Linked DNA regions of Pirellula sp. SH-Sr6A. The main gene of each other region encodes a partner of the protein of the gene in region 2 in a complex. Links are inferred from orthologs where the notes say so. Each region holds a gene or a part of one and is shown on either strand. Other genes may lie near its edges.

Region 1 (3,514 bases), 2.1 Mb from region 2 along the record:
TGGCTGGGAGACTGTAACGCCATTCGTGGAATTCTGTGACCTGTTTCTGGTCATGAGTGTCCAAGCGGGATTTGGCGGGCAAGCGTTCAATCCGATTGCGTTGGAGCGGCTCTCGCAGTTGCACGACCAGTACGGCGATCGTTTGTTGTTGGAAGTTGATGGTGGTGTCAATGAAAAAACAATCGGTTCCTGCGTTGCTGCTGGGGCCGATTTGCTAGTGGTGGGGTCTGCGTTGTTCAAGCAGCCGGACTACTGCCAAGCGATCACTCGATTGCAAGCGGCGTACTCCCCATGAGCGGCCGCATTTCGTTCCTCTCTGGATTGATTGTATGTGTAATGTTGTAGTGGTACGCCCTGGGGCCACTGTGTTCGATGAACAAGAACGAATCAAGGGAAGTCTGGATATTCCTCTCTCGTCGCATGGGTTGGAGCAAATCCAACGTGTCGCGACGGAACTGGAGCGATTGCCTATTGCTCACGTCTATTGCGGTCCTTGTGAATCCGCGCAGGAGACTGCCAAGGAGATCGCGGACCACTCCAAAGCGAAGTGGAAGGTCTGTGATTGCTTTGCCAATTTGGACCATGGACTTTGGGAGGGAAAGCGGATCGACGAAGTGAAGCGTCAGCAGCCGAAGTTGTTCCGCCAGGTTCAAGACAATCCTCGAGCGTTCTGTCCACCGGGCGGGGAAACGATTGACGAGGCGGAGGCTCGCGTTTCAAAATTGCTAAGCAAGCTATGCAAAAAGCACGCAAATGAGACAATTGCGGTCGTCGTTTCCGAGCCGCTCGCTACGTTGGTAGCGAACAAATTGATGGAAACCGACATCGACGATATGTGGGAGTCGGAGTGCGATAACGGGAGTTGGGAATTGATCGACGCAGATACGCATCAGTGTGTCGATTCCGATTCTCAGGTTTCTGGATCGCTAACCGATGGGCAGCAGTCAGCGATGGGCGATTCGAACGCCCTCGCAGGATCATCCTCGCACACCAGTTATATTCGGCCTGAATACGCGACATGAGCACTTTAGAGAACGAATCCAAGCAAGCGAGCCGACGTGGCGTACCTGAAGGTCTTTGGATCAAGTGCGCCGGGTGCAACGAGACGATCTACCGCAAAGAGGTAGAACGGAATTTGAATGTTTGCCCCAAGTGCAACTATCACATGTACGTTTCGGCTTGGGATCGCATCTCGCAATTGCTCGACGAGAATACCTTCGAGATCTGTGATGAGAGTGTATTGCCGACAGATCCCCTCTCCTTCTCGGACAAAAAAACCTACGCGCAACGACTTGTCGATGAGCAAACCCGCACGGGGTTGACCGATGCAGCTGTTTGCGGGACTGGGATGATTCGCGCCCGCCGGGTTGCGATTGCTATCACCGATTCGGCCTTCATTATGGGGAGCATGGGATCGGTGGTGGGGGAGCGTTTGACTCGGCTGATTGAGCGTGCCACCGAACTGAAGCTTCCTTTGATCATCGTGAGCGGGTCTGGCGGTGGAGCCCGGATGCACGAAGGGATTCTGTCCCTGATGCAGATGGCCAAAGTATCCGCGGCGCTCGCGAAGTACCATGCGAATGGCGGGCTATATATTAGTGTCCTCACCAACCCCACGATGGGTGGCGTCGCCGCCAGCTTTGCCAGCCTCGGTGATTTGATCTTTGCAGAACCCAAAGCCCTGATCGGGTTTGCGGGCCCCAGGACGATCAAAGCGACGATTCGAATCGAATTGCCGGAAGGGTTCCAGACGAGCGAGTTTCTGTTGGAGCATGGCTATGTCGACCGAATTGTAGAGCGCAAACGTCTCAAGACCGAGATCGCGACCGCCATCGACTACTGCGGGAAACTGTAGTTTTTTTGGCCTTGGCCTCCTGCCTCCGGATCTGTCGTTCTCACCACATCCTTCGTGATAATTCCTAGCCAAGTGTTCTTTCTTTTTGATGCTTGGTCGCCCACACAACGCAGTCGCGAAGGGTTACCCCATGTGGCTTGCCATATAGCAAGCTCGTGCACCGACGTTGGGGTCAGTCCAGCAGCAAGCCTCGTTCGTAGAACCGACGCAGTATTTGTTTGGTGGCTTGTTTCTTTGGGTAAAGCACACATCCGCGTCCCCGTGGGCTCCACGGAGCAAGTTCGGCGAAGTGACGTTGAATCATGGCGAAAAGATTGTGTTGATACAGCACGCTCTCTCTCGCCGTACGCATTGCGTCGAAGCGACGCTCCGCCAAATTGTTCCTGATCGCATCGCGAATGCGGTGGATCGACTCCTCGGGCCGATACATATCGATGCGAAGAAACGATTCGGTCGGAAACAAGTCGTTCACGTGTCGGCTTCCGGAGTAGATGGGGAATGCCCAGCCGAGATAGCTATCCACCAGTTTCTCGGAGACATAGTAATCGGAGTGGTCATTTTCGAGAACGATATGGTACTCGTAGGGATAAATCGCCTCGGATTTGTCCTGCATCGACCGGATGCCTCGTCCAAACACATGGAGATCCTGGCCCATTGCATCTTGGAGCATCTGAACGAAACGCAATCGTTCTCGGTGATCCGGTGTGGTCGTTTTGTTGCTGGCAATGACGCTGATTCGGTAGGGTTTCGCGGGTGGCGGAAGCTGTGCAAGTTCGTCAAAACGCAGGATATCGCCGTGGGTGTCCCCTGGCCAAAGCCCGTAGTACCACGGCTGCCCCTCATGTCCCAGCGATTTTTTGGGATGGGATATCGATGTGTGGCTCGTGCGAATCGCACCAAACTGATGCGTGTAACGAGGGCGATAGGTCCGCAGGGAAGGGGGTTCGCCCGTCACTAGCAAGCAATGCGATCTGGGGCATGGAAGCCGAAGAGTTCCAGGCAGATCGTCGTAGACCACGCACCCAAAGAGATGGGGGTGCGTGGGATCCAGTGTAAATTCGAAGCGATTCCAGTCGATTGGAGAACTTGGAATCTGACGCAGAAAATCGTAGCCGACGTAGGTGGATGAGAACAGAAGGACGGGACGCGTCATCAATCCACCTTCCAATGGCAAGTTATCGCGAAGGGGGTAGGTTTAGGCCAACGCGGGATGCGCCGCTTCGAATGCGCTGATCATGCTCTCATTTTCCAACGTCAAGCTGATATCGTCCAGACCGTGCAGCAAGCAATGGCGTCGGAATGGCTCGATCTGGAACGTTGCTTCAAATCCGTTTCCATCGTTCACCGTGCAGTTTTCCAGGTCGACGGTAAGCGTGTATTGCGGATTCGCCGCGTGCCTTTGGAACAAGGCTTCGACTTGTTCTTCGCTCAGTTGAATCGGGAGGGTACCGTTCTTAAAGCAGTTGTTGTAAAAGATATCCGCGAACGAAGGAGCGATGACGCATCGGATGCCGTAATCGTCGATGGCCCAGACCGCGTGCTCTCGCGACGAACCGCTGCCGAAGTTGCGTCGTGCGACCAGGATGGACGCAGAAGCATTACGGGGGAGATTCAATTCGAAGTTGGCATTTGGTGAGCCATCTTCGTGGAATCTCCAGT
Region 2 (8,282 bases):
GCCAATAGCGTGCTCGCTAGCCCTGCCCCGGGTGTGCGGCACCTCGACGGCGCACAAAACCCCAGCATGGAAATTCAGAAGCGAGCACCGGCGGAGGTCCAAGTAGGATTGCCTGCGACTTTCACACTTCTGGTTCGCAATGTCGGCAGCGCGACCGCATTTGACGTAGCGGTGCACGACGCAGTGCCGCGCGGTGCGAAACTGGTCCGCACCAATCCCACCGCACAAGTGGACGGGAACGGCAAACTGCTATGGAAGCTCGGCGAGATTGCCGCCGGAGCCGAACAAGTCCTTACGGTCGAGCTTGTTCCAGAAGCCGAGGGAGAGCTCGGATCGGTTGCGAGCGTCACCTTTGCCGCGCAAGCCTCGGTTCGAACCATGAGCACCCTCCCCAAACTGGCTGTCAAACAGACTGCCGCAGAATCGGTTCTGGGAGGGGAAACCGTTCGCGTTCAAATCGAAGTGACCAACACCGGGACCGGAACGGCGCGGGGTGTTGAATTGGAAGAAGATGTTCCTGCCAACATGCGGCATGCCTCGGGGGTTTCTACCCTCGGCATGACCCTCGGCGATCTTGCTCCTGGAGAATCGGAACGGGTCGAGATCGAATTGACCGCCGTTTCGGCCGGCCAAGCAGTCAATAAAGTTCGGGCCATCTCGACCAATCAAGCAGTCTGCGAATCGTCGGCGACGATCGACGTGGTCCTACCGAAACTTGCGGTCCAACTCGAAGGTCCGCGCCTTCGATACCTTGAACGCCAAGCGAGCTATCGCGCGACGATCTCGAACACCGGAACCGCCATGGCCAACAATGTCGGACTTACCGTTTACCTTCCGCGAGGCATGGAGTTCATCAGCGCGGCAAACGAAGGGACTTACATGCCCGATCAGCACGCTGTGGAATGGTCTCTCGCCGAACTGGCAGCCGGCGCGATGGCTTCCACGGAAGTGGCTCTCCTCCCGGTTCAAGAAGGAGATTTTGTCCTTCGTATGCAAGGGTCTGCTGACGGTGTGAATTCCGATCCGATCGACAAGAAAGTGCAAGTGGAGGGACAGAGCGAATTGGCGTTCTCCATCGAGGACGACAATGACCCAATCGAGACCGATGGCTATACGACCTATCTCATTCGGGTTTCCAACACGGGGACGCGAATGGACAGCGAAGTGCAATTGGTCCTGGAGTTGCCCGAAGGATCGCGATCCGAACAAGTGCATGCACCTGTCAATCATCAAGCGTCGCAGAAAGCGATCGTTTTCGCGCCGATTCCAGCGATGCAGCCAAAGGACCAGCAAGTCTATCGCGTCTCGATTCGTCACACGCGTGAAGGGACGCACGTGGTTCGAGCGCAACTCAAGAGCAAGAATCGCCCGGTTCCTGTCATCAAAGAAGAAAGCACGCAGGTCTATTCGGACAACTAAAGCTGTTACAGATCAGCTTGTTGCGAACAACGTGCGTACGAGTCGCGTGAATTTGCAGAAGCGAATTGCGACTCTATGGGCCGGTATCGCGCTGGCGTTCGGTTACCAGCGATCTAGCGCAACGTACGATGGGGTGTTCGAGGTGGCAGCCCAGGGCTAGGCATGGGAACGGAGTTCGCGGGCGGCGGCTTCGACAAGGGATTGTTGTTCTGGGGTCAATTCGCCGAGCAATGGCTGCATCGGACCGGTTGACGCGATGCCAGCTCCTGCGACCGCGTGGTGCAAAACGCGAATCGGTTGGATCCCGTTTCGCAAATCTTCTAGAGGCCGGAAGATCTCGCGAATCGATTCCGCCTTCGCATAGTCCTTCGCTTGGATGGCCCGCAGCATATCCATCGAAAGTTTGGGGGCCACGCAGACGCAACCGCTGGTGAATCCTGCAACGCCGAAATCGCGCATGTGAATGATGGCGGGCTGTTCCCCAATACCGCTGATGACGATATTCGATGGAACGACATCGAGAACTTCCCTTAAGTAAGGATCGTGTTCCGGCTTATCCAAGACCACAGCATATTTGATCCAGCTGATCAACCCATCGCGGTGCAATTTGCCGACAGTTTCAGGGCTCAACCAACGATCGTGTTTGAGATAGAGAACTACAGGCTTGCCATACGCTTCGGCGAAGCGTCGTACTCCGGTCGCGATACCGCCTTCATCCGCAATCTCTTTTTGCGGGAGGATCATGACGGTTGGAAAGTTGAAGTCGCGCAGCGGTGCTACTTGATCCATCATGACGCCATAGGTCGGGCCAACCGAGGGGATCATGAGGGAGGAGGCTGACGCGCATTCGGCCAGGACCGCTAAAGCATCCGCGTACTCCGACGGACGGATGTGATAGAAGACTGCGTTGCCACCGTACAAGAAAATATGGACTCCACCCGCCTCGATGGCTTGGATGATCTTGGCGTTGTTCGCTTTGCAGATCACCCCTTTCTCATTGCGAGCCATGGGAGGAACAGCGATTACGCTGCTGGAAAGCTTCTCAGGGGTAGCCGGCATCGTCCACATGGTTTGGTTCTCTAAGCTTTGATTCGTGGTAGTAGTTCGCGTTCCACCCATTTCGTGTCCACACGGCCTTCGACAAACTCGGGTTGTCGCAACACGATTTGATGGAAGCTCGCTGTCGTCTTGATACCGGTGATTCGCAATTCATACAAACTGCGAAGCATGCACTCGATCGCTTGATCGCGAGTGGGTCGATGGACGATGATTTTGGCAATCATCGAATCGTAGTAAGGGGGAACGGTGTAACCAGGATGGGCGTGCGAATCCACACGGACTCCCAAGCCCCCAGGGATGTACATTTTTTCGATACGACCTGGGCAAGGCTGGAAATTGCGATCGGGATCCTCGGCATTGATGCGGCATTCAATGGCAGCACCGATGGGTTGGATGTCCTTTTGGGAGAACGGCAGCTTTTCGCCAGCAGCGACCAGAATCTGGGACTTGATCAAGTCGACGCCAGAAACCATTTCGCTGACCGGATGTTCCACTTGGATCCGAGCGTTGACTTCGATGAAGTAGAAATTGTCTTGCTGATCGACAATGAACTCGACGGTTGCTGCGTTGTGGTAGTTGGCCTGCTTCACCATTCGAACCGCCGCGTCGCACATCGCTTTGCGCGTCGCCTCGGGGAGTCGAGGGGATGGGCTTTCTTCGACCAGCTTTTGGTGGCGTCGTTGAACCGAACAGTCTCGTTCGTGAAGGTGAATGATATTTCCGTGTTGGTCCGCAATGACTTGCACCTCGACGTGTCGAGGTCGGTCGATGTACTTCTCCAGGTAGACACCTGCGTTCCCGAAGGCAGCCTTGGCTTCAGTTTGGGCTTGGGACAGAGACGTCTGCAACGAGGCTTCGTCGGTCGCCACGCGCATCCCCTTGCCACCGCCACCCGCGGTGGCTTTGATCAAAACGGGGAAGCCGATTTTCCGAGCCGCTTGCAGGGCCTCTGCTTCGGAATCCAGGAGTCCATCGCTACCGGGAACGACGGGAACCCCCGCGGCGACAGCCATTTCGCGAGCCGTGTTTTTATCACCGAGCTTTTCCATCGCTTCGGGGGATGGCCCGATGAACTCGAAGTTCGAGCTGCGGCAGGCTTCGTTGAACTGCGCGTTTTCGGCGAGGAACCCGTAACCGGGATGGATGGCATCGGCACCGCTGGCTTCGGCAGCCGCGATGACGCGTTCGAAGCGAAGGTAGCTATCCGCCGATTTGGGAGGTCCGACGCAAAACGATTGGTCGGCCAATTCCAGATACTGCGAACCGCGATCTGCCTCGCTATAAATCGCAACGGTTTCGATCCCCATTTCTTTGCAGGCTCGAATGACACGAAGGGCGATCTCGCCGCGGTTGGCGATTAGGACACGATTGAACATAGTTCCGTCAGCTTGTTAAAGTTAGCCTCTTGTGTCGATTTTGAACAACGGCTTGCCGTAGTCGACCGCCTCTTCGTTCTTCACGAGGACTTGAACGATCTTTCCGCGTATTTCTGCTGGAATCTCGTTGAATACCTTCATCGCTTCGATGATGCACACGACGGTATCGGTTTGAACCGACGACCCGACTTCGACAAAGTTCTTCGCATTCGGATTGGGACGTGCGTAGAACGTTCCGACCATCGGTGATTTGATAATCTCGATGTGAGGACCATCGACATCCGATGCAGGAGCAGCGGGCGCTGCAGGTGCAATGGCAGCGGCGGGTGCTGCTACGGGAGCGGGTGCGGCCATCATCGGCATGGAAGCCATCCCGCTGGCAAGAATCGGGTGCCCATGTCCTGCACCGCAAAGTCGGATGCGCTGGTTCTCCTGACGCAAATCGATCTCGCCAAGATCGTGTTCTTTCATCAACTCGATCAATTTGCGGATGCGATCGATGTCAAACACATCGTCAGCTTTGCTCGATTCCGTCATCGGACAGGGCCTTTCGGATCCAAAATGGGTAGGTTTCTCAACCGGAGGTGCAGTAAGCAGAATAGAGACCAGCTGTTCGCACCTCCTCGGACTTCGATTAGAATTCCCGGGGCTGCGTCTTGCCGTCATAGTTCCTTAAAAGACCACGTTTTATACCGTCCACGTTCCGCCCACGGAAGCCCTAGGCACAAGGCCATGCGAATCGGTTTCTGGCTCCTCGCTGTCGCACCCACCGCTGAAACTCCTTGGCAATTCGCTGCCCTTCTGGCCATCCGAGCCTCGTTGGCGTTCTTCGTTGCCGTACTCGCGATCGAAGCCCTCGGCGGGAAACGTTCGGCTCGACCGGTCGCTGCGATGTGGCTGCTGGGTGCGGGGCTCGCTGTTTGGCACAGCCTGGGCGCTTTGCTGACCTTCCATAATGGATCGCAACAACAGGCATTCCAGTCGACGGCTGATCAAACCCAGGACCTGCTTGGAATCGCCTTGGGAGCCGGGCTCTATGTCAACTACGCATTTCTGGCGGTTTGGTCCCTTGACGCCGTGCTGGCAGCTTTCGCGTCCGAGCGGCACGAGCGACTACCGCGTCTTTACCACGCTCTCTCGCTCGGCTTCCTGTGCTTTATCGCGCTGAATGCCACCGCGGTATTCAAGTCGGGATGGCTCCGATGGTTCGGCATCGGAGCCACGCTTGTTTTGCTCGCCCTAGTCCTCGGGAAGAGGCTGGCCCTTCGTTTCTGGCAAGAAAGGCAGAACAAACAACGCGACTAGGTAGATACCACTCATGCAGCAAGCGGCGAATCGGAACGCGTCGAGTTTTGCGGCGGCTTGGGCTGCCGCATCCGCCCCTTCCGGCAGTTTGGCGACGGCGGCGGCCCCCAACCAGGATTGCAATACGGCCAACGTAAACGGGCCGGTCGCGGCAATGAAACGCCCGACGTTATAACAAAAGCTAGTCCCCGTGCTCCGCAGTCGCGTCGGGAAAAGCTCTGGCAAATAGATCGCGTAGCCTGCCATCAATGCCAGCTGGGCAAAGCCCATCACTCCGTTCATCCAAATGTCAGCACGGGTTTTAAAAGACTGAAAGAAGAAGATGGTTGCGCCCATCGCCACAAAGGTTCCGATGTAGAAGGCGGGTTTGCGACCGATGGCTTGTGCTAATCGGGCGAAAGCGAGCATGCCAAAAAACGCACCGATGTTTTGAATGATCAACGCGTAAGCCGTCCACTTGGTCTTCTCTGCCTGCAATTCCGCTCCGGTCAATCCCGCTTCTCGGAGCGATTTGTCTAGCGCGCTTCCGACCAACTCCGGGCTAAAAAATCCTACGCCCCAGACGCCGACGACTCCCGCGACGCAAAGGATCATCCCGAGCAACGCGGGTTTGGCCCAACGGGGTTCACCAAAGAGGCTCGCGTAGGATCCCATTGCCTTGCCCCCAACCTCCTTGCTGGCTTGCTTGGCGCGCACCCACTTCTCGGGCTCCCGCAATCGAACCATGATAAAGATGCAAAGGAAGGCCGGGGTCGCGCCGATGAGAAACAAATACTTCCAGGAAACGTTTGGATCCATTTTGGCCAACGCCACACTGCACATCCCTGCCGTAACGTTCCCGACTGCCGATAGGGCTTGCAGCCATCCCAACGCTTTCGACCGTACATGTTCCGGCAAACTATCTGATATCAAGGCCACCGCGAGCCCGAAAACGCCCCCCACACCTAATCCGGTAAGCAATCGATACGCGAAGAACTCCCAGATGTTGTTGGATAATGCGCTGAGTCCCGTGCTGATGGAATACATCAGCACCGTGATAGCCAACGTCTTCGCTCTTCCGATACGATCCCCCACCGCACCGAAGATCAATCCTCCGATCGCCCAACCCGCGATAAAGATCGACGTTGCATACCCACCGTAGGCTTTGGCATCCAAGTCGGGCGCGAGCGAGACGACCGCATTGTTCCTCGCGAGGATGAACAACTGCTGATCCAAACAATCGAACATCCACGCACAGGATGCCATGATGAAAACAAACCAATGGTAGCCATTGAGCTGTTTCCACCACGCGATATCCGAGGTCGAAGCAGGACCTGATGTAGACTCAGGAGTTGGCACTGGATGCCTCCGGTGGGATATGGTGAAGGGAGAAAACGGGGAAGGTTCAACGGCGATCGTTATAGCATATTTCGAGATCAGCGGGACGTAAGCGGCCAGTACCTCACTTCGTCGTTGCTTTTTTGCGAATCGACATCCCGCCCTTTCATTGCAACTTGTTCAACCATTCCTCTCCCATCGCGAGACTTGTCGAACTCGGGACGATCAACGAGACCCTTGCAAGCGATGCTCTCGACGTTGGGACAACAGTACCAAATCTCGGATCGAGCATCGAACCCCATGCGCAGTGACAAATTGACGTGGTTCCATGAAATGGCTCCATGTGCAGGACGTGGGCGGTGTAAACTAGATCCGCTTCCCCCCTCAAGCCCGGCATGCGCATGATGAAGATCCTGATCGTTGAAGATGATCCCACCGCTCGTTACGCGCTCCATCGCGCTATACGAAACGATGCTCGCACGGTCCTGGAAGCCGAGCATGGAGGGCAAGCCATTGAGAAGATCCACGAGAATCAGCCCGATCTAGTCTTTCTCGACCTCAACATGCCTGTTCAAGACGGATTGGGGGTACTCGATGCTCTTCGGGACTCACCACCTTCGCGACTCCCAGAGATCATCGTGGTAACGGCCAACGACAGTGTGAACATCGCCGTCGAATGCATCCGTCGCGGAGCTTCCGACTTCCTGGTCAAGCCTTACGACCTCGACCATATCCGAACAATCGTTGCGCGCAGCCAACGAAGATGGCAACTGGAGGCGCGCGTCCTGGAACTGCAATCGCAGCTAGACTCAATTCCGTCTCTCGGCGCGCTCTTGAGCATTAGCCCTTCGATGCACCGAGTCTTTGATCAGATTCGCAAAGCCGCTTCCACTTCACTACCCATCCTTATTCGGGGTGAAAGCGGTACGGGCAAAGAGTTGGTCGCGCGCGAACTGCATCGCCTCAGTCCTCGCAACACCGGTCCTTTTATCGCCGTCAACACGGCGGCTCTTTCGGAACACTTGATTGAGAGCGAATTATTCGGCCATGTGAAAGGTGCATTCACTGGTTCCGATCGCAATCGCGAGGGGGTCTTTCGCAAGGCGCATCGGGGCACGCTGTTCCTCGATGAAATCGGAGACATGCCGGTCTCTGTACAAACGCGATTGCTGAGAGTATTGCAGGAAGGCGTATTGACCCCGGTCGGGAGCGAAGAAGAGATACCGGTCGATGTGCGGGTGATCAGCGCCACACACCAGGACTTGGAATCGGCGATCGAACAGAAACGATTTCGAGCCGATCTCTATTTTCGTTTGCGAGGAATTGAGATCAAACTCCCTCCCCTCCGCGCTCGCAGCGAGGATATTTTGCTCCTGGCCAACCATTTCCTCCAAGGGGAATTGGTATTCAGCCCTCAAGCCACCGAAGCGATCCTTCGCTACGCATGGCCCGGAAACATCCGAGAACTCAAGCAGCGAGTCGAGGGTGCGGCAGCCATGGCAAGGTCGTCGGCGATCGAACCGGAAGATCTTGGACTGGCCCCTCCTCGCCCCGACTCGGAAGTGGGCTCGAACACGGACTGGTTGGCTCCCTACTTGGAAGTCCCTCTCACCGAGGGTAAACAAAAATTGGTCGAGTGGTTTGAGCGCGTCGCCATCGAGCGCGCGTTGGAGCTAGAGCAGGGCAATGTGTCCGCCGCTGCACGACGGCTTGGAATCCATCGCCAGAGTCTGCAGCAGAAGCTCAAGGACCTCGAGCGGGCGTGACCGGTCTTTTCCGTCTTTATGCTCGAGGGACTTGGATCAA

The links. The genes of interacting proteins can lie anywhere in the genome.
Region 1: the proteins of accB (region 2) and accD are in contact, whole or in part, in a solved structure (PDB 8UXZ), measured with the Escherichia coli proteins. The link is inferred for Pirellula sp. SH-Sr6A from one-to-one orthologs.

Annotation. Positions count from the first base shown.
Region 1 is NZ_CP011272.1:1,776,814-1,780,327, reverse strand. Bases 1-2,936 are described here. They hold accD (acetyl-CoA carboxylase, carboxyltransferase subunit beta), read left to right. Parts: upstream 1-1,018; coding sequence 1,019-1,855; downstream 1,856-2,936. Other genes in these bases: VN12_RS07020 (glycosyltransferase family 10 domain-containing protein), read right to left, coding at 2,028-2,936; VN12_RS07030 (histidine phosphatase family protein), read left to right, coding at 330-1,022; rpe (ribulose-phosphate 3-epimerase), read left to right, coding at 1-295. Outside these bases: more of VN12_RS07020, read right to left, coding at 2,937-3,008; leuD (3-isopropylmalate dehydratase small subunit), read right to left, coding at 3,051-3,514.
Region 2 is NZ_CP011272.1:3,882,499-3,890,780, forward strand. What follows is about bases 2,634-5,443. They hold accB (acetyl-CoA carboxylase biotin carboxyl carrier protein), read right to left. Parts: upstream 4,392-5,443; coding sequence 3,876-4,391; downstream 2,634-3,875. Other genes in these bases: accC (acetyl-CoA carboxylase biotin carboxylase subunit), read right to left, coding at 2,634-3,854; VN12_RS14865 (hypothetical protein), read left to right, coding at 4,587-5,159; VN12_RS14870 (MFS transporter), read right to left, coding at 5,094-5,443. In the rest of the region: VN12_RS25875 (DUF11 domain-containing protein), read left to right, coding at 1-1,419; VN12_RS14850 (dihydrodipicolinate synthase family protein), read right to left, coding at 1,576-2,487; more of accC, read right to left, coding at 2,499-2,633; more of VN12_RS14870, read right to left, coding at 5,444-6,497; VN12_RS14875 (sigma-54-dependent transcriptional regulator), read left to right, coding at 6,878-8,242; VN12_RS14880 (pyridoxine 5'-phosphate synthase), read right to left, coding at 8,259-8,282. UniProt on the Escherichia coli protein: This protein is a component of the acetyl coenzyme A carboxylase complex; first, biotin carboxylase catalyzes the carboxylation of the carrier protein and then the transcarboxylase transfers the carboxyl group to form malonyl-CoA.